Regions from separate parts of the Arthrobacter sp. JUb115 genome, predicted to be linked through region 2. Evidence: predicted binding sites of a transcription regulator. Region 2 holds the regulator's gene; each other region holds the start of a gene.
The links. The regulator LexA, encoded in region 2, represses DNA repair genes until DNA is damaged. The targets are predictions, from matches to a motif close to TCGAACANNTGTTCGA.
Positions count from the first base shown of each region.

Region 1: a site for LexA is predicted at 2,271-2,286, ahead of EDF61_RS09160 (HNH endonuclease signature motif containing protein). Genes of this name have one in related genera too.
Region 3: a site for LexA is predicted at 8,084-8,099, ahead of EDF61_RS14890 (LexA family protein). Genes of this name have one in related genera too.

Region 1 is NZ_SOBS01000004.1:286,576-297,272, forward strand. Features, by position in the region: gene EDF61_RS09155 (LuxR C-terminal-related transcriptional regulator) at 1-389, shown strand, start outside; gene EDF61_RS09160 (HNH endonuclease signature motif containing protein) at 648-2,207, opposite strand; gene EDF61_RS09165 (hypothetical protein) at 2,352-2,852, opposite strand; gene EDF61_RS09170 (DUF1801 domain-containing protein) at 3,106-3,447, shown strand; gene EDF61_RS18785 (hypothetical protein) at 3,601-3,753, opposite strand; gene catA (catechol 1,2-dioxygenase) at 3,871-4,728, opposite strand; gene catC (muconolactone Delta-isomerase) at 4,922-5,200, opposite strand; gene EDF61_RS09185 (enolase C-terminal domain-like protein) at 5,212-6,333, opposite strand; gene EDF61_RS09190 (LysR substrate-binding domain-containing protein) at 6,314-7,225, opposite strand; gene EDF61_RS09195 (AMP-binding protein) at 7,576-9,189, shown strand; gene EDF61_RS09200 (glycosyltransferase family 2 protein) at 9,415-10,697, shown strand, end outside.
Region 2 is NZ_SOBS01000001.1:41,318-52,014, forward strand. Features, by position in the region: gene EDF61_RS00195 (MFS transporter) at 1-435, opposite strand, end outside; gene EDF61_RS00200 (SseB family protein) at 477-1,358, opposite strand; gene priA (bifunctional 1-(5-phosphoribosyl)-5-((5-phosphoribosylamino)methylideneamino)imidazole-4-carboxamide isomerase/phosphoribosylanthranilate isomerase PriA) at 1,580-2,317, opposite strand; gene EDF61_RS18670 (CG2302 family histidine operon protein) at 2,345-2,494, opposite strand; gene hisH (imidazole glycerol phosphate synthase subunit HisH) at 2,497-3,132, opposite strand; gene hisB (imidazoleglycerol-phosphate dehydratase HisB) at 3,133-3,753, opposite strand; gene EDF61_RS00220 (histidinol-phosphate transaminase) at 3,776-4,882, opposite strand; gene EDF61_RS00225 (LysM peptidoglycan-binding domain-containing protein) at 4,964-5,317, opposite strand; gene lexA (transcriptional repressor LexA) at 5,576-6,295, shown strand; gene EDF61_RS00235 (glycoside hydrolase family 76 protein) at 6,352-7,431, opposite strand; gene EDF61_RS00240 (ATP-dependent DNA helicase) at 7,537-9,534, opposite strand; gene hflX (GTPase HflX) at 9,527-10,697, opposite strand, start outside.
Region 3 is NZ_SOBS01000009.1:92,193-102,889, reverse strand. Features, by position in the region: gene EDF61_RS14940 (TetR/AcrR family transcriptional regulator) at 1-366, opposite strand, end outside; gene EDF61_RS19210 (AvrD family protein) at 363-779, opposite strand; gene EDF61_RS14930 (AvrD family protein) at 806-1,330, opposite strand; gene EDF61_RS14925 (TetR/AcrR family transcriptional regulator) at 1,357-1,956, shown strand; gene EDF61_RS14920 (hypothetical protein) at 1,977-2,945, opposite strand; gene EDF61_RS14915 (TylF/MycF/NovP-related O-methyltransferase) at 2,942-3,958, opposite strand; gene EDF61_RS14910 (hypothetical protein) at 3,961-5,016, opposite strand; gene EDF61_RS14905 (MFS transporter) at 5,228-6,466, opposite strand; gene EDF61_RS14900 (hypothetical protein) at 6,696-7,418, shown strand; gene EDF61_RS14895 (hypothetical protein) at 7,627-7,917, opposite strand; gene EDF61_RS14890 (LexA family protein) at 8,116-8,550, shown strand; gene EDF61_RS14885 (Y-family DNA polymerase) at 8,529-9,836, shown strand; gene EDF61_RS14880 (hypothetical protein) at 10,089-10,337, shown strand.

The sequences.
Region 1 (10,697 bases), on a different contig from region 2:
TCTACCACCGGGCAAAAATTGATTTCTACTACGGGCAATGCCTGCGCCGAGCCGGCAAGCGAGCCGAATGCGTTGCGCCGTTGACCCGCGCGCTGGCGATTTTCACGCACTTCGATGCATCCGTGTACATCGACCGCTGCACTCGTGAGCTCCAGGCAAGCGGAACCGGGATGCTGCGCAGGGAGAGTGCTGACTGGTCGACGCTGACGGCGCAGGAACAAGCCGTGGCCAAGCTGGTTTGCGAAGGTGCAAGCAATCGACGTGTCGCTGAAGAGCTGTATATAGGAACCAAGACAGTGCAATACCACCTGACCAAGATCTACACGAAGCTGGCGGTCTCAAACCGTACTGAGCTTGCTGCGCTGGCGCGTTTCGACCTTGAAGGATAGTGCCTTCCGACTGAAAAAAATTTTCATTCCCGAGGGCAGCAGAACCATGCGGAGTTCGAGTTGACCTACGCGCTGTGACTGTAGATTTTCTTCATTCAGCACGAATCGCTTGAATCGAACGCGGCCGGGATTCTTGATTCAGGCCGCGTCCAGCATTGCAACCAGACTCAAAGCCGTTGCTCCTGCGAAGTATGGGTGGTGTGGTGGTGCTAGTGACTGAAAAAATTTATCGCTCGAAATCCAAATCAGGTACTGGCTCTAGCTGGTTTCGGTTCCGGGCAGGCCCTCATCTTGGCCGAGCCCCAGTACTCGCCGCACTTCGGGGGTCAATTGCACCTCGCAGGCCGCAGCCTCCTGGGGACGTTGAGGACAACGATCGTTGACATGATCAAATTTCTCCACGTTGTCCACGCTCTCGGGAACCGTGATTGACCGCAGCCCGTGCGGAGATACCCACGTCTTGGAGCCATCCGGGCAAGCGAAGACCTTCCAGCCAAGCGCGTGCTTGTACATCTGATGCTGCTTGCACAAGAGATGAGTGTTCTGCCGGGTAGTGTGGCCGCCCTGTCCATACGCTTCGATGTGATCAATTTCCGAACGATCGGGCAGGCGGCGGCAACCAGGGAAACCGCAATGCTGGTCGCGGTAACGCAGCAAATCGCGCAACCCCTGGGAAGGCCGATATTTCTTGGGCTCCACATCAATTGCGGCTCCCGTCCACGGGTCGGTCAGAACGCGCTGGAACGACGGAGCATCCGCGGCGATTTCCAACGCTACGCCGATTGGGATCGGCCCGTAACCTTCCAAATCAGCGAGGGCGCGAGCGGGATTCGCGAGCATTTCAATGGCTGGGATCGTGATGGCAACCCGTGGCTTCAGCGGCATGCCTTCCATTCCGGGCCAGCCATGCAGATACACGTCCGCAAGCACATCGGCTTCAACCTGCGTTTGCGTGCGCAGATCCTTGGAATCAGTGATCTGGGCGGCTGCCTGCTTTATCGAGTTGCGAATCGAATGGATGACATCAGCGCGGTGATGCAGCTGCAAGGTAGCCATGCCATTCTCCTCATTCCACACCTTGAGATTACGGGCTGCGAATGCGTTCTTCTGCCGGTTCTCTGCCGAATTGGGATTCATCCGGTCGTGAAAGCGACGGGCCCGCTGGTAGACGGTCTCGTCGCAGGCTGTTCTTGCCAGAGGCAGCAAATTTTCCTCCATGCGGCCGACCTGCTCCGGGGAAAGGTCTTGCGAGTATTTGACGATGTCGTGGGCGGCCTTAACGGTAATCTCACCTGCAGCGAGCGCGGCAAGGGTGGCTTTGCAGGCGTGGCGCAAGCCCTTGGCATGGAACATCCGCTTGCTGGCTTTACGGACGGATTCGCGCAATGCGACAGCTGACTCAGCTACGAAATTGGAGTTGATGACCTGCTCGCTGCCACGGTCTATGCCATAGTATTCGGCACTCTTGCTGGCTTCGGCTTCCTCGTCTGGGGTGTGGGCATGCTCGGTGGCAATCAGGTCATTGAAGGACGCGCTGACCTGCTCGACTCCGTCTGCCAGTAAAACGCAGATAGCGGCTTCAGCGCTGCTCATCAGGCGTTGGAGTTTCTTCAGGCGTTCCAATGCGTCTCCGGGCCCATCCACGGGGCCCGCATTGAATAGTTCGTCGGCAACCTGCTTGATGGGTCCGAAGAACAACTGGTGCTCGCGATGGGCGTCGAGCGCTGACGCTCTGTGCGACTCCATGCGGGTGCCCGGCGGGCGCAGTGGAAGGCGATGTTCATCGTCGTGATCGTCTAGATATGCGGGAATAGTCATAGTTAACGTTCGCGCAGATTATCGACAGTATCTTCTGGTTCGAAACCAATTGTGGATAAGTTCTAGAAAGTTTATACGAATGCGATTAAGCGTGGTTCTGGCGCGAAAATCGCTGGACCAGGGGAGGCAGTAATGGGTGCCGTGCTAGTTGCTAGTTGGATGCAGGGGGCGTGGCGGCCGGGTGAAGGCAGTTCGGATGCCAAGGGCTGCCATGGCTGCGAGTATGGCAAAGGCGAGGACGCTGGCCATGTACAGGGGTGCGGCTAGATTCGAGGCGGCATCGGCGTTCCAATCGGCAAAGGTGTCGCCCACCGAGTTCATATTGGCGAAAGAAGCGAAGAAATAAGCCGGTGCGCCTAAGGCAATGATCAGGCTCCAAGCTCCGATAGCCGCCCAGGCGGGCAGCTTGCGTCCGGCGGAAACTACCGGAACGAGCCAAGAAATGGCGAGGGCGGTTCCAGTGGCTGCGAAGACCCACCCTCCAAGCGAGTCGTAATTCTGGTCCATTGAGGCCATCTCGGAAATGGTTTCATCGAGGGAGAGTCCACTTGCTGCGGTCACGGCCCAATTGTTCATGAGCAGTGAGCCGTAAGCCGCGTAGGCCACGATCATGGCGAACCCGGAGATGGCTAGAAGTTTACGCATGTCAGTAGCCTAACAGTGCACTAGTCAACTTGGTGGGATAACCAATACGCGTATGAGTTGGGCGTCCATGCTACTTCCTTGCGCGATCAAGCTGTCCTGAGGCCAGCTGCCTGTATTCCAGTGCAAGAATCCGTGAATCAGATGCCCTTAGTCGGTAAGGTGCATTATGGGCCGATCGGGCGCCAAAAGCGATCGCGCGAGCGACATCACCCAGCGCCGCAATGCAGCGCCAACCGTTAGAAGGAGACTAGGGATGATCTTCACCAAAAAAGGCGACGCCGCAGTTCTGGCCAAGCTCAGCACAGCTCCAGCACCCTATCGCGAGATTGCCGAACGGCTTCACGCCATAATCATGCAGAGCGCACCATCGCTGGAGCCGATCGTCCGCTGGGGACTTCCGTTCTACGTCCGGGATGGCAAAGACGTCTGCTACATCAAGCCTGACAAGGACTTCGTAGCTTTCGGTTTTGGAGAAGTCGTGAATCCAGCCTACGAGGAAGGCTCCCGCATGCATCCAGTTGCATGGACTATCACCTCGCTGGATTCTGCAACGGAAGACAGGATCCGGGACCTGGTGAAGAAGGCCGCGGGCTGATCCCGAGCAAGCTAGCTGGCCGCAAGATGAACAGTGCGCCCGCTGCAGGCAGCCGCATTGCCTGGAGTCCGTCCTCAGGTGCGCCGAAGGTCCCGGCAGCGTCATTGCTGTCGGGACCTTCGGCTTCGCGTCGGTAGTACTGAGGGCAAAAGCCTAGGCGGCAAGCATCGAGATGCCGTGCTCCTCTTCTGGTATCCATCCGGTCCAGGCCCAGTGGTTCTGGGGTTCGCTGGTATCGGCAGCTCGGTGCGCGATGGATTGGGGTTGGAACTTCCCGGCTGGATCGTTCAGTGTTGAAGCATTCATGCTGCGCTCCCATTGGATTGGCGGGTGTTCGCCCGTTCGTCGAGGTTCCGGGTACGGCAACGGCGGGGGTCCGGCCAATGCTGCCGGGACCCCCGCCGTGTTGAGGCGCGCTGGGGCTTACTTCACAGGGTCGAGCACGAAGTCGTAGGTGACCTGCTTGCCGTTGCCCGATGCTGCTGGGTGCACGTCGAGCATCAGTTCCGGCTTCACCGCGGTGGCGATGTCGTCGTCGTTGTGCGCATCGCCCGGGAAGTACAGCTGGGCGGTGAGCAACTCGTGGCCCTCGGCGGAGACCTTCAGGTGCAGGTGCGCTGGGCGCCACGCGTGCCAGCCGGCGGCGACGATCAGCTGGCCGCAGGCGCCGTCGGTCGGGATCTGGTACGGGGCTGGCTGCATGGTGTTGATCTGGAAGTTGCCTTCCTCGTCAGCAATGAAGGTGCCGCGCAGGTTCCACTCGGGGATGCCAGGGGCGAACTGCGAGTAGAAGCCCTCTTCGTCTGCGTGCCACAGCTCGATCTTGGCGTTCTTCAGCGCCGAGCCGTCGGTGGAGCGGACCTGGCCCTGGAAGAGCAGGTTGGTGCCCTTCTCGTCCTCGCGCATCGAGATGGTGGCAGGGGTGTTCTGCGAAGGCGCTTCGGGCACGTAGTAAGGGCCTTCGATCGAGCCCTTGTTGCCTTCGCGGTGGTCGGTGGCGACCTCTTCCACCGAGTGCTCCAGCCACACGTCCAGGAACAATGGCCATTCGCCGTCGTCGCCAACCTTGATCAACCATGCCTTCAGGGCATTGAACTCGTCGTAGCTCACGCGCTCTTCGAGGATGATGTCGTTGGCGGCCTTGACGAGCTTGGAAGCAAGCATGTTCACGCGCTCGGTGGAGGTCGCGATGCTGCCGAGCTTGCCGGAGTTGCGGAAGCTGTCGGTGGCGGCGTTGCCGGACTTGGCTGCAGTTGCGTCTGCTGGAGTTTCAGTGGTCATGGTGACTCCCCTAAATTATGTGGTGTGGCGGATGCGGATCCATACTGTGACCCCCATCATCCCGGGTGATTGATATTCAATGTAGTGCAGCGTCTATGCCAAGTGAAATACTCATTTGTCGGCCATTGGAACGTTTTGAATATCAATGCTTGTGGGCTGGGACACGGAGGGAATCCGCCGGTCCGGAAAAGTCCTAGGCCAGCGAATTCGGATGCTTGGCCAGCGCGGTGACCTTGATCTTCATGTACGGGTACATCGGGAAGCCGCTGAGGATTTCGTGCAGTTCGTCGTTGGATTCGACGTTGTACAGCGAGTGGTTCGCGTACTCGCCGACCACGCGCCAGATGCCCTGCATCTTGCCGCTGCGCTGCAGGCTTGCGGAGTACTCCTTTTCCCGGGCCTGGAAGTCAGCGACTTGCTCATTGGTCAGGTGGTCCGGGAAAACAACGTCCATACGGGCGAGGAACAACATGGGGATCTCCTTTAGTTCGAGGTGGAAAGCACGTGGTCCTGGCGGTAGCGCGCCAGCTTGGATTCGTCGATGGCGGCGCCCACGCCGGGCACGGTGCGCACCGGAATGCGGCCGTTGACGATCTGCAGCGGCTCGGCGAGCAGGTCATCGGCCATGTCCAGGAAATTGGACAGTTCGCCGGCGCGGCGGCTGGTGGCTTCGAAGGCCGCGCCGAAGGTCACCGTGGCCAGCGAGCCGACCTGGGTGTCGATCTGGTTGCCCATGGTGACATCCACGCCCAGTCCGGTGCACAGGCCCAGGATTTCGGTGGCTTCGGTGAAGCCCGAGCGGGCGGTCTTGATGCAGATTGCGTTCGCGCCGCCGGAGAGCAGTTCGCGCGAGGCATCGCCCGCGGTGGGCGCGGACTCGTCGGCGACGATCGGGATCGGGGAGCGTTCGACCAGGCGGCGTCGGCTCATCGCTTCCTTGGCATCGCACGGCTCTTCGAGCATGGTCAGGCCAAGGCCCTCGGTCTGGCGCAGCACCTCCATGGACTCGTTCGCGCTCCAGCCGCGGTTGGCATCCAGGTAGAGCTCCACGTCCTCGCCCAGCCCTTCGCGCAGCACGCGGCAGGCCTCGATGTCCAGGGCGAGCGGGCGGCGGCCGACCTTGAGCTTGAAGGTGGTGATGCCGTACTGCTCGCCGAAGCGCAGGGCCTCGTCGAGCAGCGCCTGGGCGGGCTTGAAGCCGAGCATGTGGCTCACGCGCATCGAGTCGGTGAAGCCGCCAAGCAGCTTGTGCACCGGCGTGCCCAGCGCCTGGCCGATGGCGTCCCAGACGGCGATGTCGATCGCGCCCTTGGCCACCTGGTTGTGGATGGTCCTATCCAGCACCTGGCGGATCTTGGCGCGGTCCATGATCTCCAGGCCGATCAGCTGCGGGGCGAAGACATCCTGCACGATCGCGACGATGGACTTCTGCGTCTCGCCGTAGGTGTACGGGCGCGGCGGGGCGTCGGCGGTGCCGATCACGCCTTCGTCGGTGTGCACGCGGATGAGCACGTGCTCGGCGGTGTGCACCTCGCCGCTGGCAAAGCGCAGCGGGTGGTTGTAGGGGATGGCGTAGGGGATTGTTTCAATCCGCTGGATTCGCATCGGGGTCCAGCCTTTCTAGGGGGTTGAGCAATGTGCAAAGTTCCAGGAAGTTGCGCACCAGCGCAGACTCGTTGCCGGCCTTCCAGGCGATCGCCAGGTCGACGGCCGGTGCGTTGCGCAGCGGCCGGAAGGTGATCCGGGTGCTGTGCGGCAGGTAGTGCGTGGTAGGCAGCAACCCGATGCCCAGGCCCGCGGCGACGAAGGTGAGCAGGGTGGAAGTTTCGCTGGCCACCTGCGCGATCTGCGGGGCGAAGCCCACGCGGCGGCAGGAGTCCATGATGATGTTGTTCACCGCGGAGGATGGCGGGTAGCAGATGAACTTCTCGCCAGCCAGCTGTTCCAGGTCCAGCTCATCGTGGGCGGCGAGCGGGTGGCCCAGCGGCAGCGCCACGGCCAGGTGGTCGCGGTCCAGCAGCATGTAGTCCACCTCGGTGCCGCGCACCGGCGGGCGCAGGATAGCCAGGTCCAGGCGTCCCTCGACCAGTCCCTCGACCATCTGCGGGGTGAGCATTTCGCCCTGCACATTCAGCTGCAGGCCCGGCATCTGCTGGGAGCTGGCTTCGATGAGCTTGGGCATGATGCGCGAGGTGGCGCTGCCGGTGGAACCCAGTCGCAGCACGCCCAGCGCGCCTTGGCCCACGGTGCGCACATCGCGGGAGAGCTGGTCGAGCTCTGCGAGCAGGATGCGTCCGCGGCGCAGCAGCAGCTCGCCGGCGTTGGTCAGTTCCACCTTGCGCGTGGTGCGGATCAGCAGCTGGGTATCCAGGGTCTCTTCGAGCTGCTTGATCTGCTGGGAGAGCGGGGGCTGCGCGATATGCAGGCGCGCCGCTGCGCGGCCGAAATGGCGTTCTTCGGCGACGGCGACAAAGTAGCGAAGTAGTCTCGTGTCCATGGTGCTCCGATCGTCGGACCGCGCGTCGAATGCGCAGAAGACGCTTGCTGGCAACTCTAACGCGGCGGTCCAAGAGGGTGAAATACTTATTCTGGGTCGATTGAGAGTCTACAAGTATGAATGACTGGGCCGCACTGTATTCGACGATTGATTTACAGACCTGAATCATGCCGGGAGGCACTGGACTGCCACGGACCGCCACGGCCCCATGTCGCCACTTGGCCACCAGCATGGCTCCTTCCTGGCGCTTGGCAGCGGGACAGCTCGCGGTTAGGGTGTGAATGTGACGCTGGGCACATGTTTCGTGTCCGCGCCAATTCCGACGAGGCGATCCATGAAGGGGTACGCAGATGAAGGCTTATGCCCAGGGCGAGAGCGGACCGCAGCTGATCGAAGAGACGATCGGAGCCAACTTCGAACGCACCGCTGCCCGCTTCGGCCCGGCAGAAGCACTGGTTGAAGCGGCCAGCGGACGGCGTTGGTCATGGAGTGACCTGGATGCGCAGATCAACGCCCTGGCCAAGGGCCTGCTGGCCGCCGGCCTGGAGGCGGGAGACCGGGTGGGCATCTGGGCGCCTAACTGCGCGGAATGGGTATTCGCGCAATACGCCACCGCGAAGATCGGCGTCATCCTGGTCAACGTCAATCCTGCCTACCGCACCCACGAATACGCCTACGCGGTCAACCACTCCGGGGTGCGCCTGCTGCTGGCGGTCTCCGAATTCAAGACCAGCAACTACCGCTCGATGGTGGAGGCGACCCGCGCCGACACCCCGAGCCTCGAACGCGTGGTCTACGTGGACACCGGGGACTTCGCGCAATTGCTGGCCGAGGGCGAGCAGGTCAGCGACGAGGAGCTGGCCCGGCATCTGGCGGCCACCAAGCCCGGGGATCCGATCAACATCCAGTACACCTCGGGCACCACCGGCTACCCCAAGGGCGCGGTGCTCAGCCACCGCAACATCCTGAATAACGGCTACCAGGTCACCGGCATGATCGACCTGGACGAGCATGACCGGCTGTGCATCCCGGTGCCGTTCTACCACTGCTTCGGCATGGTGATGGGCAACCTGGGCTGCACCTCCCGGGGCGCGACCATCGTCATCCCGGCCCCGGGCTTCGACGCCGACACCACGCTGCGGGTAGTGGCGGAGGAGAAGTGCACGGGCCTGTACGGGGTGCCCACGATGTTCATCGCCATGCAGAACCTGCCCAATTTCAAGGTCTTCGACCTCTCGTCGCTGCGCACCGGCATCATGGCCGGATCCATCTGCCCGGTCGAGGTGATGCGCCGCTGCATCGACGAGATGGGCATGGACGGGGTGTCCATTGCCTACGGCATGACCGAGACCTCGCCGGTCTCCTGCCAGACCCGCAGCGACGACGATATCGAGCGCCGCACCTCCACCATCGGCCGGGTGCACCCGCATGTGGAAATCAAGGTGGTGGACCCGGTGAGCGGCGAAACCCTGCAGCGCGGGGAAACCGGCGAATACTGCACCCGCGGCTACTCGGTGATGCTCGGCTACTGGAACGACGAAGACAAGACCCGGGCGGCCATCGACGACGAGGGTTGGATGCACACCGGCGACTTGGCGGTGATGCGCGAGGACGGGTACTGCACCATCGTGGGCCGCATCAAGGACATGGTGATCCGCGGCGGGGAGAACATCTACCCGGCGGAAATCGAGGAATTCCTCTACAAGCATCCGGATATCGAGGACGTGCAGGTGATCGGGGTGCCCGATGAGAAGTACGGCGAGGCGATCTGCGCCTGCATCCGCATGAGGGACGGCCGCGAACCCCTGGACGTCGCGGCCATCGGCGAATACTGCACCGGGCATCTGGCGCATTACAAGATCCCCGCCTACGTGCAGATCCTGCAGGATTTCCCGACCACCGTCACCGGGAAGATCCGCAAGAACCAGCTGCGCGAGGATGCGGCGAAAGTGCTCGAACTGTAGCCAAATGCCACCAGGCAGGGGCGCAAGGCACAGCGTTGCTTTGGGTGGAGGTGACCTTGGACATAAATACTGCGTCGATGATTTTTCCGACTGCTAGTTTTCCATGTAGCTTGCCTTGGGCAAGCCCGGCATGATTCGCTGATCCAGATCAGGTCCAGGCCAGGGGTTGCCAAGGAATCCGAACGTGAATGGGGCGCGTACTTGCAGAAACATTTCAGCCGCTTAGTGGGCATCGCTGTCATTTTGATCGTCGTTCTCGCGGCCTCGCTCTTGGCCTGGGCGTTGAGCATGAGCGGGAAGCCTGCGCTGATGTGGAACCCGATCGAGGTCCATATCGGAAAACTCTGGACTACTTTCTACAGCACCGAGCTGCCGGATCTGTCCATCCTCGCTTTCGCCGTCGCCGCAGCAGTGATCCTGGTGCTGCTGGTGGTCCTGGGCGAACGCTTTGTCACCTGGCGCTATCGCCGGACGCCGATCCAGAAATCGAGCCGGCCGCTGGCGCCCAAAGCGGTGATGGCCCGGACGCGGGGCATCTACGCCGGGCCGGTGACCGTGACCGTGCTGATCCCGGCGCACAATGAAGAAGCCTCCCTGCCGTACACCCTGAAAGCACTGGAAGAGCAGAGCTTCGCTCCCTCGCGCATCATCGTGGTTGCCGACAACTGCACCGACCGGACCGTGCAAGTTGCCCGCGAGCACGGGGTCGAGGTGTTCGAATCGGTGGAGAACAAGCACAAGAAGGGCGGCGCGCTGAACCAGGCGCTGCACTCGATCCTGCCCGGGATGGGCGATAACGACTGCGTCATGGTGATGGATGCCGACAGCCAGATCGGCGCGGACTTCCTGGCAACCGCCCGGGACCGCTTCACCTGGGACCGCGCGCTGATGTCCGTGGGCGGGCTGTTCCACGGAGAAGAGGGCCATGGGCTGATCGGCCAGTTCCAGCGCAATGAGTACACCCGCTACCAACGCGAAATCGGCCGTCGCGACGGCCGGGTCTTCGTGCTGACCGGAACGGCCTCGGTATTCCGCGCGACGGCCCTGCGCGAAGTGGCTGCGGCACGCGGGAGCATGCTGCCGGGCACCTGCGGCGAGGTCTACGACACGGAGGCTCTGACCGAAGACAACGAACTGACCATTGCGCTCAAAACCCTCGGCGCGCTGACCACATCGCCGCAGGACTGCACGGTGGTCACCGAGCTGATGCCCAACTGGAAGATGCTGTGGGCGCAGCGGCTGCGCTGGCAGCGCGGCGCCTTGGAGAACCTGGGCGCGTACGGAGTCACCCCGCAGACCACGCGGTACTGGGCCCAGCAGATCGGCATCGGCTACGGCGTGATCGCGCTGTTCAGCTATTTCGCGCTGATGATCATCATGCTGGTCTCCATGGACAACTGGGTGTGGTTCCCCTTCTGGATGCTGCTTGGAGCGCTCTTCGCTGTCGAGCGCGTGGTCACGGTCTGGCACGGCGGCTGGAAAGCCAGGATCATCGCCGCGCTGGTGAT
Region 2 (10,697 bases):
TTCGGTGGCGGTGGCATCCAAGGCGAAGGCGGTACGGCGTTGTTCGCCGGTGGTCATGATGCCCAGCGCGGTACGCACCACTGAGAAGACCGGTAGCGCGAAGAGTCCGCCGATGAAGGCCAGCGGGTACACCCAGACCAGTGGAACATGCGGCACCGTGCACCAGACGAGTGTTTCGACGATCACCGATGGGATCATCGCGCGGCGCAATCCCCAGACATCTACGCGGGCACCGCGCCACGGGGCGCCAATGGCGATGCCCAAGGTCATGACGGCCGTGACCAGACCGGCCGAAACCCAGGATTGGCCGAGGTTGTTCACCAGATGCAGGAGCAGCAGCATGCTCAATGCGGAGTGCGGAAGTCGGGCAATCATGCCAATCAGCAACAAAAGTGAGATCTGCGGTTGACGCAAAATCTGCCAATAGCTTTTCATGCCCGGAAAGTTCCTTGTCTGGTCGAAAGGAGCCCGCCGGTTTAGTTCGGCGCGCTGTGCAAACTGAGTTCGAGGGAATCCACTGCTTCAGCGAATTCGGTGTTTTGGGACAAACGTCCGTGGATTGCGCGAGTCGTCTCGCGAGCGTCGTTCTCGCTCGTTCCGGGAGCAAAAACAAACTGCAAGTTCAGTTCCGGTCCGGGACCTCCGCCAAGGACCACTTGCCCGTCCTTGCTGCGTGAGCCGACTCCCCTGCCCGGGGCAACCTTGACGGTCTGCAACTGGCCAAAGCCTTCGGTTGCATCCTGCACTAGGTTGGCGATCTGCTGGTTCTGATAACTCGGAATCCAGTCGATCTGCTTGGCCAGGTTCCAGACCCCCGGTCGTCGAAGCACGAAGGTGAATTCGCTTCCGGGATCGAGTACCAGCAGCTGGCATTCCTCGCTGACTGCCGAGAGGGCCGCCCGCGGGGCGTAAACCGCCACTGGTCGAGCTTCCTTGTGCCAAGCCTGCAATCGTTCGACGGTCGTGAAGATCGGCAGGGCCATGCGGCCATCTGGAGCCTTGATTTTCACCAGCGCCATATCGGCTTCCTTGTCGGATGCGAAGCCGTGTTCCGTCATGGCTTCTTCGCCGAGCTGGGCTACCACCGCAACGAAAACGCGTGCCTCGGACAAGGATTTATGCACCTCGCCCTCCCCTGCGCTGCCATCGCGCAAGGCCGCCAGTGCGGCAACGACGTTGGCGTCGGCCTTGCCGTCGTCCTTGTCGAAATTATGCAGGGGGTTGCCTTCACCGCTCAGGTCCCGGCCTTCCCAGTCCTGACCGGCAGAGTCGGTGCTAGAGCCTGCCTGCGCCAGTGCAGCGACAATATGTCCCGGCAGGTGGCGTTTGGGTGCAGATTCAGGTTGCTCGGTACTCATAGCTCCATGCTATCGGTGGTTTCGGGGTTGTTGGAGGGAAGTTTCAAAACTGCAGTCATGAGCTTGGACACCCCTATCCGATGATTTCAGATTTCTTTCCCAGCACCTGCGCGCAGTCGCGGGCCCGAGGAGGGAAAGACCGGGATCCGCTTTCACGAATAAAAAAAGACGATTCAAAAGCGCGAGCTTCTGAATCGTCTTTCCCTGCTGCAGCATGGGGCCTAGCGGCGACCTGCTACATCGAGCGCTTCTTGCAAGGTGAATTGGCCCGAGTACAGCGCCTTGCCCATGATGGCTCCTTCGATGCCTTCTGGAACCAGCTCGCGCAAGACCCGGAGGTCTTCGAGCGAGGAGATGCCGCCCGAGGCGACAATCGGCTTGCTGGTCTTGGCAGCGATTTCGCGCAATAGTTCAACGTTCGGTCCGCGCAGGGTGCCGTCCTTGGTCACGTCGGTGACGACGTATCGGGCGCATCCGGCATCTTCGAGGCGGGCCAGAACGTCCCACAGGTCGCCTCCGTCCTTGGTCCAGCCGTGGCCGGACAAGGTGGTTCCGCGCACGTCCATGCCCACGGCGATCTTGTCGCCGTGGCGGGCAATGGCCTGCTTGGTCCATTCCGGGTTCTCCAGCGCGGCGGTTCCGAGGTTGACGCGGGTAGCGCCGAATTCCAGGGCCCGGTCAAGTGAAGCGTCATCGCGGATACCGCCGGAGAGCTCGACCTTGATATCCAGTTCCTTGGCAATGCGCTGGACAATCTCAACATTGCTGCCACGGTCAAAGGCTGCGTCCAGGTCGACCAGGTGCAGCCATTCAGCGCCGGCGTTCTGCCAGGAGAGCGCAGCTTCCAGCGGGTCGCCGTATCCGGTCTCGGAACCGGCTTCGCCCTGGACCAGGCGCACTGCCTGTCCGCCAGCGATATCTACTGCAGGCAAAAGTTCGAGGATTGGTTGCTCGCTCATGATGTCCTTAGTGAAGAAGTAATGTGATTAGTAGGTCAAGGACCAGGCTGCGATCAGGCTCAGGCCTGCAAGTACCCACAGCGCGATGATCCATGAGATATGGGCCTTCTGGCTCTTCAGCGAAATGGCTCCGCCAATCAGGAAGGCCCCGACAACGCCCAGAATAAGGGTCCACATGCCTAGAGCGTCCCCAACCAGTTGCGAAGCAGCTGCGCGCCAGCGTCCCCGGACTTCTCCGGGTGGAACTGCACTGCCGATAGCGGGCCGTTCTCGACGGCGGCCACGAAGGGCGTTCCGTGCGTCGACCAGGTCACCTGTGGCGGGGTCATCGCTGGCTGGGTTACGTCGAATTCCCACTTCTGAACAGCGTAGGAGTGCACGAAGTAGAAACGTTCACCCTCGATGCCGGCGAACAGCTTGGATCCTTCCGGCGGGCGTACCGTGTTCCAGCCCATGTGCGGGATGACATCCGACTGCAGGCGTTCAACCTTGCCCGGCCATTCGCCAATGCCTTCGGTTTTCACACCGTGTTCCACGCCTTCTTCAAAGAAGACCTGGTGTCCCACGCAGATACCCAAAACCGGCAGGCCCCCGGCAATGCGGCGACCGATCCAGCGCAGGGAACCGGTTTTGGCCAGCTGCTCCATGACCGAGGCGTAGGCGCCAACACCGGGGACTACCAGGCCGTCGGCGGCCACGATCTTCTTCGGATCTGCGGTCAGTTCCACTTCGGCACCGGCGGCTTCCAAAGCGCGCACAGCGGAGCGGACGTTGCCGGACCCATAATCCAGGACAACTACTGTTTTCTTTTCCACTTACAGTGCACCCTTCGTGGATGGGATCTTGTCGCCCATGCGCTCATCGCGCTCTACCGCTTCGCGCAATGCGCGCGCGAAGGACTTGAACTGCGCTTCAACGATGTGGTGCGGGTCGCGACCCGAGAGCACCTCGATGTGAGCACAGATCTGTGCGTGGAAAGTGATGGCTTCGAAGACGTGACGGGTCATCGAACCGGTGAAGTGACCACCGATCAGGTGGTATTCCTGGCCCGCAGGCTCGCCGGAGTGCACGAGGTATGGCCGGCCCGACACATCGACTACCGAACGGGACAGGGCTTCGTCCAGTGGAGCGTAGGAGGTGCCGAAGCGGCGGATGCCGGCCTTGTTGCCCAGTGCCACGCGCAGTACTTCGCCAATGGTGATCGCGGTGTCCTCGACGGTGTGGTGAACGTCGATGTGGGTATCGCCGGTTGCACGCACGGTGAGATCGATGAGCGAATGCTTGGATAGCGCAGTCAGCATGTGGTCGTAGAACGGCACCGAGGTGCTGATCTCAGAGACACCGGTGCCATCGAGGTCCAGTTCAACGAATACGGACGATTCGCTGGTCACGCGTTCCATGCGGGCGCGACGTGCGCCAATCAATTCGGCAGACATGTCTTCCTTCGCTTGTCTTTGATTACTTCTGCGAGCCGAGCAGTTCGGCAAGTCGTTCCAAGAAGGCTGTGGTTTCCGATTCGGTTCCTGCCGTAACACGCAAGGTTCCCGGGATTCCATTGTCGCGGATGATGATGCCGGCTTCCAACAGGCCTTCCCAAATCTTGTGGGGGTCTTCGACGCCACCGAAGAAGACGAAGTTGGAGTCGGAGACCGATGGCTTGAGGCCAAGTTCCTTCAGGCGCGCGACGATGCGGTCCCGCTGGGACTTGATGTCCTCGACCTGGGCCAACAGCAACTCGATGTTCTTCAAGGCCGCGATGGCGGTTGCCTGGGTCACTGCCGACAGGTGGTACGGCAGTCGCACCAAGCGGATGGCATCGGTGACTTCTGGCGCAGCGGCCAGGTAGCCTACGCGCGCACCGGCCAGGCCGAAAGCCTTGGACATGGTGCGCGAGACAATCAGCCGCTGGCGGCCTTCGAGCAGGCTCAGCGCCGAGGTGGTGCTGGCCAAGGAGAACTCGGCGTACGCCTCATCCACGATCACCATGCCGTTATGCTCGCTCATGGCTTCATATACCGCGGTGATGACGTCCAGGCCAAGGGCCGTGCCGGTGGGGTTATTCGGAGAGCAGAGGAAAACGATGTTCGGCTTGTGCTCGCGAACCTGTGCGGCTGCGGAATCGGCGGACAACGTGAAATCTGCGGCGCGTTCACCGGCGATATATTTCGTGTCAGTACCACTGGCAAGCAGCGGGTACATGGAGTAGGTTGGGCCGAAGCTCATCACGGCACGGCCGGGGCCGCCAAAGGCTTGCAGGATTTGCTGCAGGATTTCATTGGAACCGTTAGCGGCCCAGATATTGTCCTTGGTGAGCGAGTGGCCGAGGTAATCGGCTAGGAGTTCGCGAAGCTCGGTGAACTCGCGGTCCGGATACCGGTTCAACATTGCCGCCGCCTTGGCCACCTCTTGTGCAATGGCATCGACGACTGTCGGTGGCAACGGATGGGTGTTCTCGTTGACGTTCAGCTGGATGGGCACGTCAATTTGTGGTGCGCCATAAGGGGATAGCCCGCGGAGATTCTCACGCAAGGGCAGCTGACTCAAAAGTTCACTGCGGTCATTCACGCATCAAGTCTACGTGCGCAGCGCGCCTGCCGGTGAATCCGCTACGGCCACAGGTAACAAACTCGAAGCAGGCTGGGGAAGCTAGCCGGCAAGGACCGGAATCGACAAGGTTTCGCCAACCTGGATTTCGCTGCCGGTCAGGGCATTGAGTTCGGCGATGTGGCCCACTGCCGAGGTCACGTCGTAACCGGTGGCGTAATCCCGGGCCAGGCTCCACAGCGTATCCCCTGGAATAACGGTGACATCAACGGTTCCGACTCCAACAGGAGTATCGGCTGCGGCATGCGCGTCAGAGGCAAACATGGAGATGAAGAAAGCTGCGGCGATGGTGAGTGCGAAAATGGGCATACCCACAAGCACGGCCCATCCGCGACGGTTGATGCGGATCTTCAGTGGTGCCTGGGTCTGATTTGAGTCAAGTGCGACGGTTGCCATGACTTTGTCTCCTCAAGAAATTCAAGTGATGCGAATTTGTATTCGAAAGCGTAGATTCGAAAACTTGTTCGAACCTCGTATATCTGTTCTAACAGAGGTTTGCGGAACTTGTCCAGAAGTTTTCGAACAAATCTTTGAAAGAAGCTCGCTTATCTACTAAGATTTCGAAGTAGACGAGCAATGAAAACATCTCACCATCTAGCGCCGACAGTTTGGACTTACGAACTTTCGAATGATTGCTAGGGAAGGCAAAATCTCATGTCAGCTTCACAACGCACTCCCCGATCGAATGCACGTTCGCTGACGATTCGCCAAAAGAAGATCCTGGAGACGATCCAGCGGTCAATCGGCAAGAACGGTTATCCACCATCGATGCGTGAGATTGGTGACGCAGTAGGGCTCAAGAGCCTTTCGAGCGTCACCCACCAGCTGAGCCAGCTGGAAAAGCTCGGCTATATCCGTCGAGATCCACGCCGTCCGCGCGCAATGGAAATCCTGCTGCCTCTGCAGCTGGCCGAAGACGCCGAGAAGGCCGAAGTTTCGAAGGAGGTCGAGCCAGATGCCAGCGAAGACGCCAAGATCATTGAATTGAGCACTTCCGCTGACACCACCATGGTTCCCCTGGTTGGCCGTATCGCTGCCGGCGGTCCGATCCTTGCCGAACAGTCCGTCGAAGATGTTTTCTCGTTGCCTCGTCAGCTCGTAGGCCACGGCGAACTGTTCATGCTCAAGGTTTCCGGCGATTCAATGGTTGACGCTGCGATTTGCGATGGCGACTGGGTAGTTGTCCGCCGCCAGCAGACGGCGGACAACGGCGACATCGTAGCTGCCCTGCTCGATGAAGAAGCCACGGTAAAGACTTTCCGGCAGCGTGACGGGCATACCTGGCTGCTTCCGCAGAACTCGCGCTACGAACCAATTTTGGGTGATGCCGCAACGATCATGGGACGCGTCGTCTCGGTGATGCGCTCGCTCTAGAATACGTACGGTCATTGCGCTGGTGCTTGGCACCAGCGCAATTCTCGTTTAACCCGCTATTGGCCGGCGTTCAACTCGAATTGAGCGGCCGCCGAGAAGATCATCCAGCGTTGGATTGCCGCCGAAAGCCGGCGTGGTTCCTGGTCAGCCAGATGGCGCGCCGTTGCCATGACCAGCCTCCTGGCCTGCTCCCGGCTCCGGGCTTCTATGCGGACATCATTACCGGCGAGGGCCAGATATCGGCAGAGTATCCCCGCGAACAGGTTGCCGTCTCCCCCGCTGTTGAACGAGAGGACCCCGGCAGCAGTTGACAGCGATTTCGTGGTGGCATCGATCAGTACTTTAGCGTGAGCCAGATCAGCAGGCTCGCCAAGCTCAAGCAATGCCCCGAGCACCAGGCCCTGGTTATAGGTGTAGACCGCTGGTTCCACGGCGTGTCCCTGCGTGGTCAACCGAAGTCCGTCCAGATACAGTCCTCGCTCCACGCTGAACAGATTCTTTTCCAGCCACTGGAGAAGCTCTCGCGCGGTCTCTTTCTCCCCGGTACGGGCAAAGAACAGTGCCGCCGGCGCGTTGGCTGGCGTGTTCTTGAAATCCCGCTTTCTGGACCAGTACAGGCCGCCGTCCAGCACCCCATCCATGCCGGCATGGAGCTGCCGTCCCAGCGTCCGAACTGCCGCCTCGGCAGGACGGCTCCTGTGTCCCGTCACCAGCTGCGTGAACTCTGACAGGCGGCCGCTGGCCAGGGCAAGCCAAGCCATGTCGTCGAAGAAGTAGTTGGGCAAGATCCCGAAGTTTCGAATTCGAATGCCGCGCAATAGGCCGTTGGCCCGGGCAAGCGCTTCGCGCGCCCGGTGTTCGTTGCCTTCGTCCCAGTACGATCGGCCCTCATCGATGATGGCATCCAGATAGTGCGCCTGCCACCAATAGTTCCACTCCGCAAGCGGGTGCGCGAAACCATTGAGATTGCTGAGCATGCTTCCGTCGCGCAACCGATGCGCTTTGCTGTAGCTCTGTCCAATCCACGTTCCGGGCAACCCCATGAGGCGATGCCCGAACCGCTGGTGGGTGTCGATCGCGGCTTGGTGCGCCAATTCCTGCATGGACTCCATGGTGCCTTCCGATTCGAGCTTCATCAGTTCTTGTCACAGACCTTAGTGCATCTGGAAGCATCATGCTGGTACCGGTTAAAGAACTTGAGCTGTCCCGAAGGACAGCTCAAGTTCATACTCTGGCCGCGGCTATTTCCCGCCCGGGTTCAATCGCTTGAGAACACCAGTGATGACCTTCTTATCGACAGTCGGCCACATCGGCGGCAGGGTAGCTTTCAAGAAGCTGCCGTACCGCGCCGTGGCCATGCGCGAATCAAGGATCGCCACAACGCCCTTATCCCCGACCGAACGAATCAAGCGCCCAGCACCCTGGGCCAGGCGAATCGCCGCATGGGTGGCGGCAACCTGCATGAAGCCATTTCCGCCATGCTTGGCCACGTCCTCGGAACGGGCCTTGGAGATAGGATCATCCGGGCGCGGGAAAGGAATCTTGTCGATGATGACCAGCCGGCAAGAATCGCCTGGCACGTCTACGCCCTGCCACAAGGTCATGGTTCCAAACAGGCAGGTGTCGCGTTCGCTGCTGAACTGTTCGACCAGCGACTTCATGCTGGCTTCACCCTGGCACAAGATTTCCACGTCCAGGCGCTCGCGCAAGATGCTTGCCGCTTCCTCGGCGGAACGCTTGGAAGTGAACAGCGCCAAGGCGCCGCCACCGGAGGCCTTGATGAGATCTTCGATCTCATCCAGCGTCTCCGCCGCCAGTTGGCGTCCTGGCTTGGGCAGGTGCTTGGCCACGTAGAGGATGCCCTGCTTGGGGTAATCGAAAGGGCTGCCAACATCTACGCCGGTCCATGATGGAGCGCCGGCGCCCATCAGGCCCAAGGAGCCTGCTACCGAGTCGAACTGCGAGCCAATGGCCAAGGTGGCGCTGGTCAATACGACCGTGCGCCCGTCGAAGAGGCCCTCGCGCAACTTGCCGGCCACCGACAACGGTGCCACGTTCAAGGTTGCAGGCTGGCTCTCATCGGCCTCGACGTAGCCCCGGCCTTCGACAAACTCCCGCGGACGGGTGGTGTACAGGACCTCGCGGCGTTCTTCGGATTCGAGCATGCGAATCGCATCATCCATCACTGCCTGCAGCTGGGAGCGGGCAGTCTGGCGGCCGCCATCGGCCGGTGCATTGGCTTCGGGCTTGGACAGCGCCAGAGCCAGCCGGGCCTGCTCCACGATGTCGTTCAGGGCAATGCCCATGTCTTCGCGCAGACCATGTTCCAGCAAGCCTGTCGGCAACCCGGTCAACGACTTTTCCAGGCGGTTTGCGGCCTTGACCATCTCATCCGCATTGATACCGCAATGGCGCTTGGCACCGCCAGCGGCGGTAAGCACCATGCGCGAGGAGAGCGCGCCCGAAACCGAGCTGGTCACGCGATCTTGCAGTTCGTGGGCCTCATCGATGATCGCGACTTCGAAGTCCGGGAGAACCGAAAGCCCCTCGAAGGCCGAAACCGCCAGCAACGCATGGTTCGTAATGACCACGTCGGACTCGGCGGCACGGGCACGCGCCATTTCCGAGAAGCATTCGTCCGCCATCGGGCACTTCTGCGAGCCGAGGCACTCCATGGCCGAAACCGAGACCTGCTTCCAAGCCTTGTCACTAACCCCGGGCACCAGTTCATCGCGGTCACCCGTGTCGGTCTCTTCGGCCCATTCACGCAGTTTCATTACTTCGCTAGCCAGCGGCGAGTAAGTTGTGCCGGCAGGTATTGCCGGCTCGTCCATGGAAAAAAGAGTGCCTTCGTCATCCGGGTATCCGCCGCCGAGCTTGTACTGGCACAGGTAGTTCGAGCGCCCCTTGAGCAGCGCGACATCCATCGGGCGCGAGAGCTTGCCCTTGAGCGAGTCGAGTAATCGCGGTACGTCACGGCCGACAATCTGCGATTGCAGCGCCAATGTCGCGGTGGAGACGATCACTGGCTTGGCGCTGGTTTGCGCGTGGGCCAGTGCCGGAATCAGGTAGCCCATGGACTTGCCCGTTCCGGTACCGGCCTGCACCAGCAAATGCTTTTCGTCTTCCAACGCGCTGACCACGTGCTTGACCATTTCCTGCTGGCCGGTGCGCATGGCGCCGCCCATGGAAGTGACCGCGGCCTCCAGGAGCCCCAGGGCCTGCTCTTGCTTATCCATGAAGGTTGAAGGTCTCCAACTCTGCAGCAAAGGAATCGCGCACCTTGACGATCAGCCGGGTGCCCTCCTCCAGGTGTTCGCTTTCCAGGATCTCGGATTCGCTCTGGTGCAGCTTGGCGATCAAATCCCCCCGGTTGTAGGGAATGAGTACCTCAAGCTGGACTCCGGGGCGTGGAATCGAGGAACTGATCTTTTCCAGCAGCTCCTGGATGCCTTCACCGGTATGCGCAGAGACAACCACAGTGTTGGATTCCTTGTTGCGGATGCGTTCGATAACGAACGGATCAGCCACATCAGCCTTATTCACCACGATGATCTCTGGGATGTTCAACGCGTCGACTTCGCCGAGCACGGTGCGCACGGCCTGGATCTGCCCTTCGGGATCCGGATGGGACCCGTCAACGACGTGCAGGATGAGATCCGAATCGGCGATTTCCTCCAAAGTGGAACGGAAGGCTTCCACCAGCTGGGTCGGAAGGTTGGAAACGAATCCCACGGTATCGGCCAGGGTGTAGGTCAGCCCGTCTTCGGTCGCCGACTGGCGAACGGTCGGGTCCAGGGTAGCGAACAGCGCGTTCTCCACCAGCACACCGGCGTTGGTCAGTCGGTTAAGCAGCGATGACTTGCCAGCGTTGGTGTAGCCGGCAATGGCTACGGCCGGAACCTCATTGCGCTTGCGGTTGGCACGCTTGGCTTCGCGCGCAGGCTTCATGGCCTTGATCTCGCGGCGCAGCTTCGCCATGCGGTCGCGAATGCGGCGGCGGTCCATTTCAATCTTGGTTTCACCCGGTCCACGCGAACCGATACCGCCACCGGCGGCACCCACGCGGCCACCGGCCTGGCGGGACATCGATTCTCCCCAACCGCGAAGGCGCGGCAGCAGGTATTCGAGCTGGGCCAGTTCAACCTGCGCCTTGCCCTCTCGCGACTGGGCATGCTGCGCAAAGATATCCAGGATCAGGCTGGTGCGGTCGATCACCTTGACCTTGACGATATCCTCCAAGGCGCGACGCTGCGAAGGAGCCAGCTCTGCATCGACAACCACGGTATCGGCGCCAGTGGAAGCAACAATTCCGCGCAGCTCTTCAGCCTTGCCCGAGCCGAGGAAAGTCGATGGGTCCGGCTTGCTGCGACGCTGCACCAGCCCGTCCAGGACCTCCGAG
Region 3 (10,697 bases), on a different contig from region 2:
GCGAAACGGGTTGATATTCCGTTCGGGAAAATATCTGTGGGATTCGGCTGCAATCCTGATTCCGGCGCGGACAATGACATCGTTGGCGAGGTTTTCTCCCACAAGCCTGAAGGCTAATTGCAACCGGTTCAACGGTGTCGAAGCTTGAAACAATGCTTGGCGTTGAGCGGTTCGCATACTGTTTCCCTCATAGGTCAGTATTGCCGTTCCTATGGAGTGCATCGATTCGAAGACTCTGGAGAGTTCGTCTCCTTGAAGCCCTGCTTGTTGAGTGAGCGTTGACAAAGAGACTGCTGAGTAGGGCTGAGTAGCCAGTACTCCAGCGCATGCTTTCAGAACGGAAGCTGGTACGTTCTCGTGCTTCATGCGCTCTCCTCGTAGGCTAGGTCTGCACGCAATAGAGCACCAGAGCTTGTGACTGCTTCTACAGCTATATCTCGAATTTTCCGCCCTGCCCTTTGGAAGTATTTATCACGAACTATGGTCATTGCACTTGTCATTGATTGGTCGAGTGGCTGAGGCCTGCTGCTCGTGCTCAACGAGACACTCCTCATCCATAGGGTTCCGGAACGTCCCGCCTGATATCTAAGCTCTAGTAGTGCTTGTGAAAGCTGTCCCATCAGCACCAAATAGTCGACCGCTGTAAGACTTGGCCAATATGCCGATTCGATCCCTTTAGGGAGAATCCGGTTGTAGTCAGGGCGCAATTGAAACTGATGTTCGGCCTGTAGTGTCGCTGCAGTTTCGTTATAACTAATCAGCTGCGTCTCTGGAAGCATCGCCCGGTAGCAATCATCATAAACGTTCAAATGCTTCTGCAGCTTTCCTGTAGACAATGCGGTGGCGGCACCTGATAGTTCGAACTTCCTCGAATATTTCCCACACGAAATTGAAAACCATTGGGCAACGCTGTTCCCAAGAGTCTAAGTGAAACGGGTACATGGTCTAAGTCGGTCCTAGCACCACTACTGGCTCGCAAGTTAAAACGAGTTACGAACAATTCAGGGTTTTGTTCTTGCATACCCAATAACTTCATTGGCAGCAGGAAGGCATCGATGGTGCTTAAATGAGGTTCGCGGCTTTTCCCTTGGGTATCTAATGACCACGTTGACGGGTAAATAATTCTAGCAACTGTCTCCGCGCCATGAGCTGTTAGGTTTATTTCGTTCAGAAACTCGTGCCTCACGTCACGATATCCGGAGCCAAAATACCGAGCGGATTTTGGCCCCAGTACAGTTTCTAGATTTCCTAAAGCAGTCACATCAATACACTCTAGTGCGTATGTATATTTTTCGTCCATGTAGTCACTAGTCAGGTTCTCAGTCTTCACAGAACTAGATTTGATAAAGTAGCCGAATGGCAACAAAGCACGAAGGTCGGCCACGGGACGCTTCGATTAGCCGAGCACTCGTGCAGGAGACCGAAAGAAGGATGGAAAAAGAAGGTTTCGACAAACTCACGGTTGATGGGATCGTCACCGAAGTCGGAACAACTCGTCAAGCCTTCTACCGGAGGTATAAAAGCATCTCGACTCTCGCACTAGAGATACTTCTTTCTCGGTTTGGTGGACAAGACGAGGTAAACACCGGCAGCCTCAAACTGGATCTCTTGGAACTTCAGCACAGTGATGCTGAAATGATGTCATCTCCGCTAATCCAAAAAAATTTGCCGGGCTTACTCGAAGACATCCGCACGGATGAGGCGGTACGCGACATCTACGTTGAGAAAATGATTCGTCCTCGCCGTGAAAATGTACGCAATGTTCTCGATCGAGCTCACAAACGCGGCGAAATCTTGCGAGCTGATTTCGATTCCGAGTTTATTTGCGACTTACTCTTTGGACCATTGCTGGCCCGGGTACTTCTGCCAACTGGCCAACCAATCGACAACAAACTGGCCCAGCAAACCGTTTCTTCTGCTCTTAATAATCTAGGAATCTACGAAAGCCAGGCTTAACACGTCATTGGGTAGCTTCTTCAGTGCGGGTTCATCAGGTATTTCATTTCTACTTCCACCGAATGTTTCACATAGCCAGCCGCTTTATTCATTGAAAGAACCGCCTGATTAGTGGTGCCATTTGTTGTTTCCACATACTCAACCAGTGGGAATCCCGTGCGCAATTCTTCATAGGCCATTGACTTGACAGCTACGCCTAGCCCCTTTCTACGTTCGCCCCTCTTCACATAGGTCACACCCTGAATGGCATTGTTTGGACAATTCGAGTCCACACTCATCCTCGTGTGCGCCACAGCTTGTCCAGTCTGATCAAAGATACAAGCGGCTATCATAATACGTCCCGCATTGGCGGCCGCAGTTTCAACTGCACAAAGAGTGGAGATAGATGCTTCAATCGAGCTCTCTGGGGGAAGCTTAGATTCCGGGTTGGAATCTTTCACAGATAATGAAACAAGAGGTGCATAAAGACGAATTAGTTCTTCTGGACAGTCCCCAACCCATGCTTGCCCTGAAAATGCGGTAGGCAATTTTCCAGTGAGGCTGTTCTGTTCGATCTTCAATCGCTGAACTAGAGATGAGCTTGTTTTCCGGAAATTTATCGCGTCAAGTGCTCGATAAACCTGGTTCGTGGATTCTTCCTCTTTGAGTCGGATTCTTGCAACCAATTCTCCATTTGAGCAGTTACTAAGCTTCAAGCAATAGTCAAATAGTCCTTGCAGTAAACCAGCAGATTCCTCCACATTGATCCCTGAACCTAGGTTCAGGGATAGAACCTGCGTGTCGACACTGAACGGTTGGGGGTAGATTGCCCCGTGCCCAACCGTTCTTCCGCTCTGTTCTATAAAAAAGGCAGCGTACCCGGGAGCTTTGAATATACTGGATTTCACCATATGGATCAGTGCTTCATCCATGTTGCCAGATTCTTCAGCAGTGAGTGATTCTTGAACCCACAGTTCAAGATTCTCAATAGTTACGGGCTTGATCATCATTGCTCCTTAACGAACATGCATCCCTGCTCATCAAGGCGGTTGAGCAACGGAAATAATCTACGTTCATTCAAGAATTCATGAAGTGCTTTTGTCGGGCCTGTGAACTTTGCATAATCGTCGAGAATGATCACACCTCCTGGAGCAACCAAATCGTAAAGTTCTTGGAGCTCGACTCTAGTCGAATCGTAAAGATCAGTATCTAGTCGAAGCAAGCTAATTTGCTGCGGCTTCTCCTGCGCTAGTGTTTCCTGCACCAATCCTTTAACAAGATGAATCTGAGGTTCTGGGAACCCTGTTGCAAGCAGAAGTCTTTTTACTGCTTCTTCGCTAACTAGAGGATCAGTTGATTCTGAAGCAAACTCGGTGAGCTGCGAAAGATCGACTTCAGGTGCAGAGGTAAGCGAATCGTTGACGCTAGGGGATTCCCATGTTTCGGAGAACGTGTCATATCCCCATATATGTCGTGAAGGATCAAGTTGCTGGGTCAGCAGTGCTGCTGCTTGAAGTGTTCCTCCGCGCCATACTCCGCATTCAACAATGTCACCAGGCACTTCGTTATCGACAATGTATCTAATCGCGGAATCCAAGGCCAACAACATAGCCGGCGTCGTAAACGTAAATCTTTGAATGGTCTCGAATAGATGCGCCACGTCAGGACGTGTGGTTAAGACATCGTGGTAAGGGCCCTGTATCGCTCGTGGGAGCCATGATGAGCCGCGCTGCTCTTCGGATACTTCCGAAGACTCTCCGCTGGCATCGCTTGATACCAAAATTCCCGCATCCGCGAGCCCGGACAATGCTTCTGACAGTTCTGCAGACACTTCATCTGCCAAGCCATGTTTAGCCGTAAGGTCAGAGGCCGAAATCGCTGGATCCTCGCTGATCAAAGTAGCGGCAAGATCATTGGACACTTCATACTGTTCAAATGCGGACGACGAAACTCCTACCAGTTTGGTTTCCTGGTCATTTCCGTTTTGCGCAAAGTACACATCTGGCGCTAATCGATAGTTCATTGCTAGGCTACGAGCTCCTTTGGAGTCCCCAAAAAGTCTTGGAGCGACTCATCCATGTCAGCCAATCGAATTAAGGCTTCATCGATATGATCCTGTGTGGTGCCTTCTCCAAACCGTTCAATGAAAATCTTTAAGGTCTGCTCACTGTTCGCTCCAGCCCAGAGCAAGGCTGCAAGGAGTTGAACCTGTTCGTCTTCACCGTTGTATACACCTGAGAAAAGTGCCCTGCGCTCATAAGTTTCTCGTCCAGCGCTAAGCTTCTTGAGCAGTTCTGATGAGTGAACATTCTCCATAACTGCCATCAGCACTTCTTCATTTTCCTCGGCGCCTTGAATATAGGACTGGACCTGCTGCTCTGGAGACCCGCTAGTAAAAACGTTGACCAACGCTTTCTCATAGGCAACAGGGTCAGCTAAGGAGAGAAGTTCCATTGCCTCGTTCCTGCGCTTGACAAGTGAATCCTTCAACCGCATTGGATCGACGATGCGAACTCCAGGAGCGTAGTAATCTGCGGGGCGACGCACGATTCCTGGATGTTCGTTGCAACGGACAACAATCGTAACGCTAGGAGTATCAATCCAATAGATATCGTGGATCAGTTCTGGGAGGATCGGTTCAGCTTCGCGTTCACGCATCAAGCGAAGATCAGTCGCATCCAAATTACCTAGGGTGATTGCTCCATCAATCTCTTCCCCAGGTGCCGCAGTGAACTCATAACGAGGGTGTAGGCGATCCCCAATTAGCGCACCGAATGATCCACAAGTTACATGATCGTGCACCGGTGCTGCCTTGTGCATCCAGTACAGTAGGTCAATTCTCAAATTCTCTGTTCGGGCTACGGTAATTGCAGGTTCACCGAAATCGAAGTCCCAGCCCTGGTAGGGAAGCGTTTCCGCTGACACCGACCAGGAAAGAAAGTCCTGTGCATCAAAGTCATTCTCTCGCATGAAATTGCTAAGTTCCTCGGTGGCAATTTTCGCTAATTGCTCATGAGAAGCGTGGGCCAAGCGTTCTTCAATAGTTCCTGATAGGGCTTCAAACTTTTTGATGTAGTCCACTGCGTTCTTCCTTGCTAAAAATATTGGTAGTGCAAACGTTGAAGCCCGCCACACTCTGTGACGGGCATCAACTGGATGTTGGTCCTTTAGAACAGAGTCGGCTGGCTCTTCTTGGTCACCTTGCTGACCTTCTTCATAGCGATGACCATCTTCTTGTTTCCGTTGTTCTTCTGCATTTTTTCCTTCCTTCCGGACGTATCTCGCCCGGAATTCACTGTTCCAATGAGGCCAGGGTGGCTTCACGGAAAGATTTAGTGGTGATTGCGATAATCGCAATCAGTATCAGCGCGAAAGACATGGTCCACAAAGCTGGGTATGGGTCACCGCCCTTACTGAGCATGCCCAGTAGCGGCAAGCAGAGCGTCATGAACAGTGATTGCACGAGCGCGAGAATAGCCTGCACTCTCCCCATCGAGTCCATAGGTACTCCAGCTCGGACTAAAGGAGCGCCATGCGAAATGTAGATTCCCTGACCCAGGCCAACAACGAAAGCCGCGCCAAAGGCCCAAACCCCGGTGGACAAGACAAATAAGATCATTCCAATAGCAGCGATAAAAATACCGATGCAAGCTGTCGCCCCTAGCCTGTTGAAAGTTCCACGGATACTTGCATAGGCAGTTACGAATAATGCTCCACCAGCGACAGCACCCATTGCCATACCAGCGGTCAAAGGCGATTCGCCGCTAGCACGTGCCCAGAGTGGGATTATCAAGACTGTAAAAGGAATGAGGAAACCAGCAACCACCCCAGTTGTCAGCACTGTGATTCTAAGTACTGGTTGCCTGCTTGCAAGCACCGCGCTCTCCCGCAGTGCGGTCATAAATGCGATCTTGGGTCGGTTTAGTCTCTCTGGATTCGAGGGAATCGCCAGCAGGCTCACGATAATCGCAACTACCGTAAGAATATTCACCCCAGAAGCTAGAGCAAATCCTCCAATTCCAACAAGCAGGCCACCAAACGGTCTGCCAACGACTTGAGTGAGTTGGTTCAGAGACTGCTCAATCGACAGCGCCCTCGGGAATGCTTGGATAGACGTAAGCTCTCTCGTTAAAGTCGCGGCTGCTGGTGCGCTAACTGCACCGTACAAACCAGTCGAAACAGTAAGAACCACTAATTGAATCTCATTGCCCCCGCTAGCAACTGACCAAATCATCCCCACAGCCAAGATGACCGACAAGAAGACTGAGGCCAACAACATCATCTTTCTTGGGCGGAGCGCATCTGACAAATGACCTCCGATAAGCAAGAAGGCCATCGTAACGAGGCTCGAAAGCATAGCAATGAAAGAAGCGAATTCCACTCCGTACTTTGTCGCTTCCCAAATAATCGCAGTTAAGAAGACAGCAGTTCCCAACGACTTAATGCCAAGACCACACAACCAGCCTATGACTGGTTTGCCCAGCGGCATTTTAGCCGCTGACAAGGTCGCTTGGGTCTCTGTGTTCTTCATAACAATACACAGCCTACTGTTTTGTATTGAAATGCTCAATAGATATTTCAAAAGATATTTCTTGTTGCAGTAGCCTCCACCAACCATAGGATCTAGACACGAAGCGGGTCTTCGTCCAGCGCCCAGAAATTCTCTAGAATCCCCGCTGGCTCCGTAACTAGCGTGTACCGCTATCGCGGTCTTGGCGCTCACATTTCATTCCCATGCGACTATCGAGGATGATTATCCGGTGGCCTCATTTAGCACTCGACAGAAAATCATCAATTGCCTGCATCTTTCTCGCATGCAGCCCTATCTCGATGCCGCTGACGGAAATCAAGATAAGGCTTTGAAGCTGTATCAATGGAATCTTGAGCTGACTGCGGCAACACAATCGATCCTTGGTATTACCGAAGTGGTTTTACGTAACGCCATGGATCGTGAGCTGCAAGCCTGGAATCAGGCGAATGGCGGCAGGGCAAGTTGGCTACTTGAAGAACCAGAAACTCCGTTGCGCGGGCTGATCTCTAGCAAGAGAAGCAGCGCTTTGAGCCGAGCAAACAAAGAATCAATTGCGCGCGCACCAGAGCATAGAAGATTCGGGGCCCAGGTCACGCATGACGATGTTCTAGCGCAAGTGATGTTCGGAATGTGGAAAGATCTCTTACCCAATCACGCGCCTGAGGCTGGAAATTCGCAAGAGAACATCAATCGCGAAATGATGTGGACTCACTGTCTCGTCCGTGCCTTCCCAAATATCCAGGACTCAGATGGGTCCAAGACTTATTGGCTAGTGAATCATGTCCACGGACTCAGGAACCGTGTATCCCACATGGAGCCGCTATTCCAGATTGATGTGATGGACGTGCTCAGAGATGCACTGCGGATAATTCGAAGTATTGACTCAGATGTGGCCAATTGGGTCTCTGGCGGGAACAAAGTTCCCGGAGTACTTAAGAACCGCCCAGTTTAAAATGGAAAAGCCTACAGACGCATACGTTCTGTAGACTTCCAAACTCATAATGAGGGACCTTGTCCTCACCTTCTGTAGTATCAACGATACTCTCTTCGGCCCAGGCTTCCAAGTTAAAAGCAGTCCACTCTTTCATGTCGGCAGATGAAAATCATGGAATCAGCAACACATCTCGCCGGTTTTCAGCACTGAACGCTGCAGCAGCGAATCAAATGAGCCTAACATTCGCTTCTTCGTCGAGCACATACTGCCGAACCACCCGGACCCGGTCTTCATACTGAAGCATGCGCACAAAGCAGACTACTGCCGGCACGATAAATACGAGACAGCCCCAAAAAAGAGGCATTGGCATTGAACCAGGATTCAATACCTGCATCAGAACTGCAGTAAGTGGGAAAATGCCAAGCAAAAACGTCCACAGCCGGCATCGTAGAAGTAATTTTTGCACCACTTGCAGCTGAATCCTTCGTCGTTCTAATCTGATAAGTTCGTCTGCCATCAGTCACTCCTCACTTCCTTAGATCAACTATCTCGAAGCTATGCCTTTGATCGCAACGTTATTAAGAAGCCCCGGCTCGCTCCCAAGATGCTTTAGCTGCGATCTGTGTTCGGTTCAGAATGCATGAGGTGATCGAACCGTCCGATGCATAACCTAGCCTTAGAGTTAGAATATATGTTCTAAGGAAAGTTGAGCAGTATGGGAATAGATCGAATACTTCAGTGTGCCCCAATCACTTCGGCTAAAGCTGTCGTGGCGGCAGCTCTCGGCAGAGTGAGCGCGGGATACCCGTCCCCAGCCCAGGATTACAGCGACTCCAAAATTGATCTTTCTGAGATGCTGATTAGGGACCAGGTATCGACCTTCATTGTTCGCGTATCGGGTGAGTCAATGCGAAATGCGGGTATCAGCGATGGAGACGAGCTTATTGTTGATCGATCAGTTGAACCGCATGATGGACACGTGGTTATTGCAGTGATCGACGGAGAGATGACCGTTAAACGGCTCTCCCTTGGACCTACCGGAGTAGTACTGAAAGCGGAGAACCCTGATTATCCCGACCTACATGTTGCTGAGCTATCGGATTTCAGGATTTGGGGAGTTGCCACCACATGTCTTCACCATCTCAATTAACTGATAATCCTCACCAGGAGTACATCGCACACGTAGACGTCAATAGCTTCTACGTGTCCTGCGAGCGGGTCTTCGATCCCAAACTAGAATCGCGGCCGGTGATCGTACTTAGCAATAATGACGGCTGTGCCGTCGCGCGCTCTTCCGAAGCTAAGGCTTTGGGCATTGAAATGGGCGCGCCGTGGTTCAAGCTCGCTGCAGATGCTGATCGTCTCGGGCTTGTTGCTAAGTCCTCTAATTACGAGCTCTACGGGGAAATGAGTTCGCGTGTTATGAAGCTGCTTTCTAGATTTTCTGCCTGGGTGGAGGTCTACTCCATTGATGAAGCTTTCCTGGGCGTCAAAGGCACTTTAGAGGAGCTGCAGGTACTTGGGGAGAAGATCAAATCAGAGGTTCTGAGGCTCACCGGCCTGCCAGTCTGCGTGGGAATCGCTCGGTCGAAGACGTTGGCGAAAATGGCCAACAAGACGGCAAAGCACGTTTCTGAGCTGCGTGGCGTGTGCGTATGGGATCGGGCGCCACGGGAAACAACTGAGACGCTGCTGAGCAGGCTGCCGGCAGTGGAAATCTGGGGTATCGGGCCACGGCTCACCAAACGACTGCGAGGGCTGGGGATTTGGACGGCTAAGGATCTGCGTGATGCTGATGCGGTGCGGATCCGGGATAAATTTTCTATCGTCCAGATGCGAACGGTGCTGGAGCTCCGCGGTATTCCGTGCATCCCAATGGAGGAGGAGCGCGCGATCAAGGATCAGCTGATATTTTCCAGGTCTTTTGCTGAGCCGATCACTGATCGTGTGGGCATGGAACAGGTTTTGGGGATCTATGCGCAGCAGGGCTCTGCCAGGCTCCACCGTCACAAGAAACACGCAGGGGTGCTGAGCGCCTGGGCAATGACGAGCTATTACAACCAGCAGCAGAATTACCAACCGGCGATTACCGTTAAGTTGCCTGGCCCTACGTCCGATCCCGTAGTCCTCACTAAGGCGGCTAAGGAACTGCTGCCACAAATTCTGGTGGGTGTGCGTTATGCCAGGGCTGGTGTGGTGCTCACGGATCTCAGGCCGGCGGCAATGCAGGAAACTTTCGAACCTTTCGTTTCAGCTCATGAACAGAAACAAATTGGCAGCCTTGTAGAGCAGATTCGACGAGAACACGGGGTGAAGTCCATTGGCCTGGGGCTAGCGGGTCTGCAACAGGGTCCGGCGTGGGAGATGAAAAGAGAAATGATGAGTCCCAGATACACCACCCATTGGTCAGAAGTTCTCACAGTAAAAGCTGCATAGTCAATAACGGAGCGCTAAGGCCCACTGGCGAATGTCTCCTCAACATTATTTCACAGTGGTGCAAGAAAAGTTCATCCTCGTATATTTGCATGCGGAAGTAATGCTTAAAGACCAAAATCTTGGCAAGGAGGCAGTCGGACAGCTTTGGAGACTCCAAAAAATCATGACATTAACCCACTTCAGACTTAATTTTCGTCCGACACACCCGCATCAACACTCACACGTTATAAAGATTCGGTTAGGTTTAAGGGCATGAGCACATCAACAACGACCCCTCGGATTGGGTACGGAATGCGAAAAGATGCAGTCACTGCAACTTATGCCATCTCGGCCGAAAGCCGAGCCAGGTTCAAAGAAATCGCTCATCGTTCTGGGATGAGCGCCGGCCACTTCCTCGAAGTCCTTGCCGATCAGTTACCCCTCGACGAAAACGGGATTCCCTTGTTCTTGTCTGAGCAAGCAGCCGAAAGGAATGAGGAGCCCAAACTCAAAGCTGGTTAAACAAAAGATGAGCGGATCAGCGCCAACCGATCCACTCATCTTAGAAGTCTGAAGCATCACTTAGCGCCAACTGAGTAATGCAGAGAAGGCTTCTAACCTTCACGATCTAAACGAAATTGCGAGTTTCGTTTGATCCATATAAATCCGATCCACCGCATAAAGAAGAAAGGACTGTTTAGTTAACAACCTTCCCCGAAGGGAAGGGGGACATTTGCATACCCACAGGAGGATTACTCTGTCTATGAACCAATATAGGGACTCCCATGCCCTCTTGTCCACAGGGACATACCATTTTGCGAGCGAATCCACAGACTCAGCAGATGCCCAATGGAACTTCTTCGCACCCAAAATCGCCGGCCG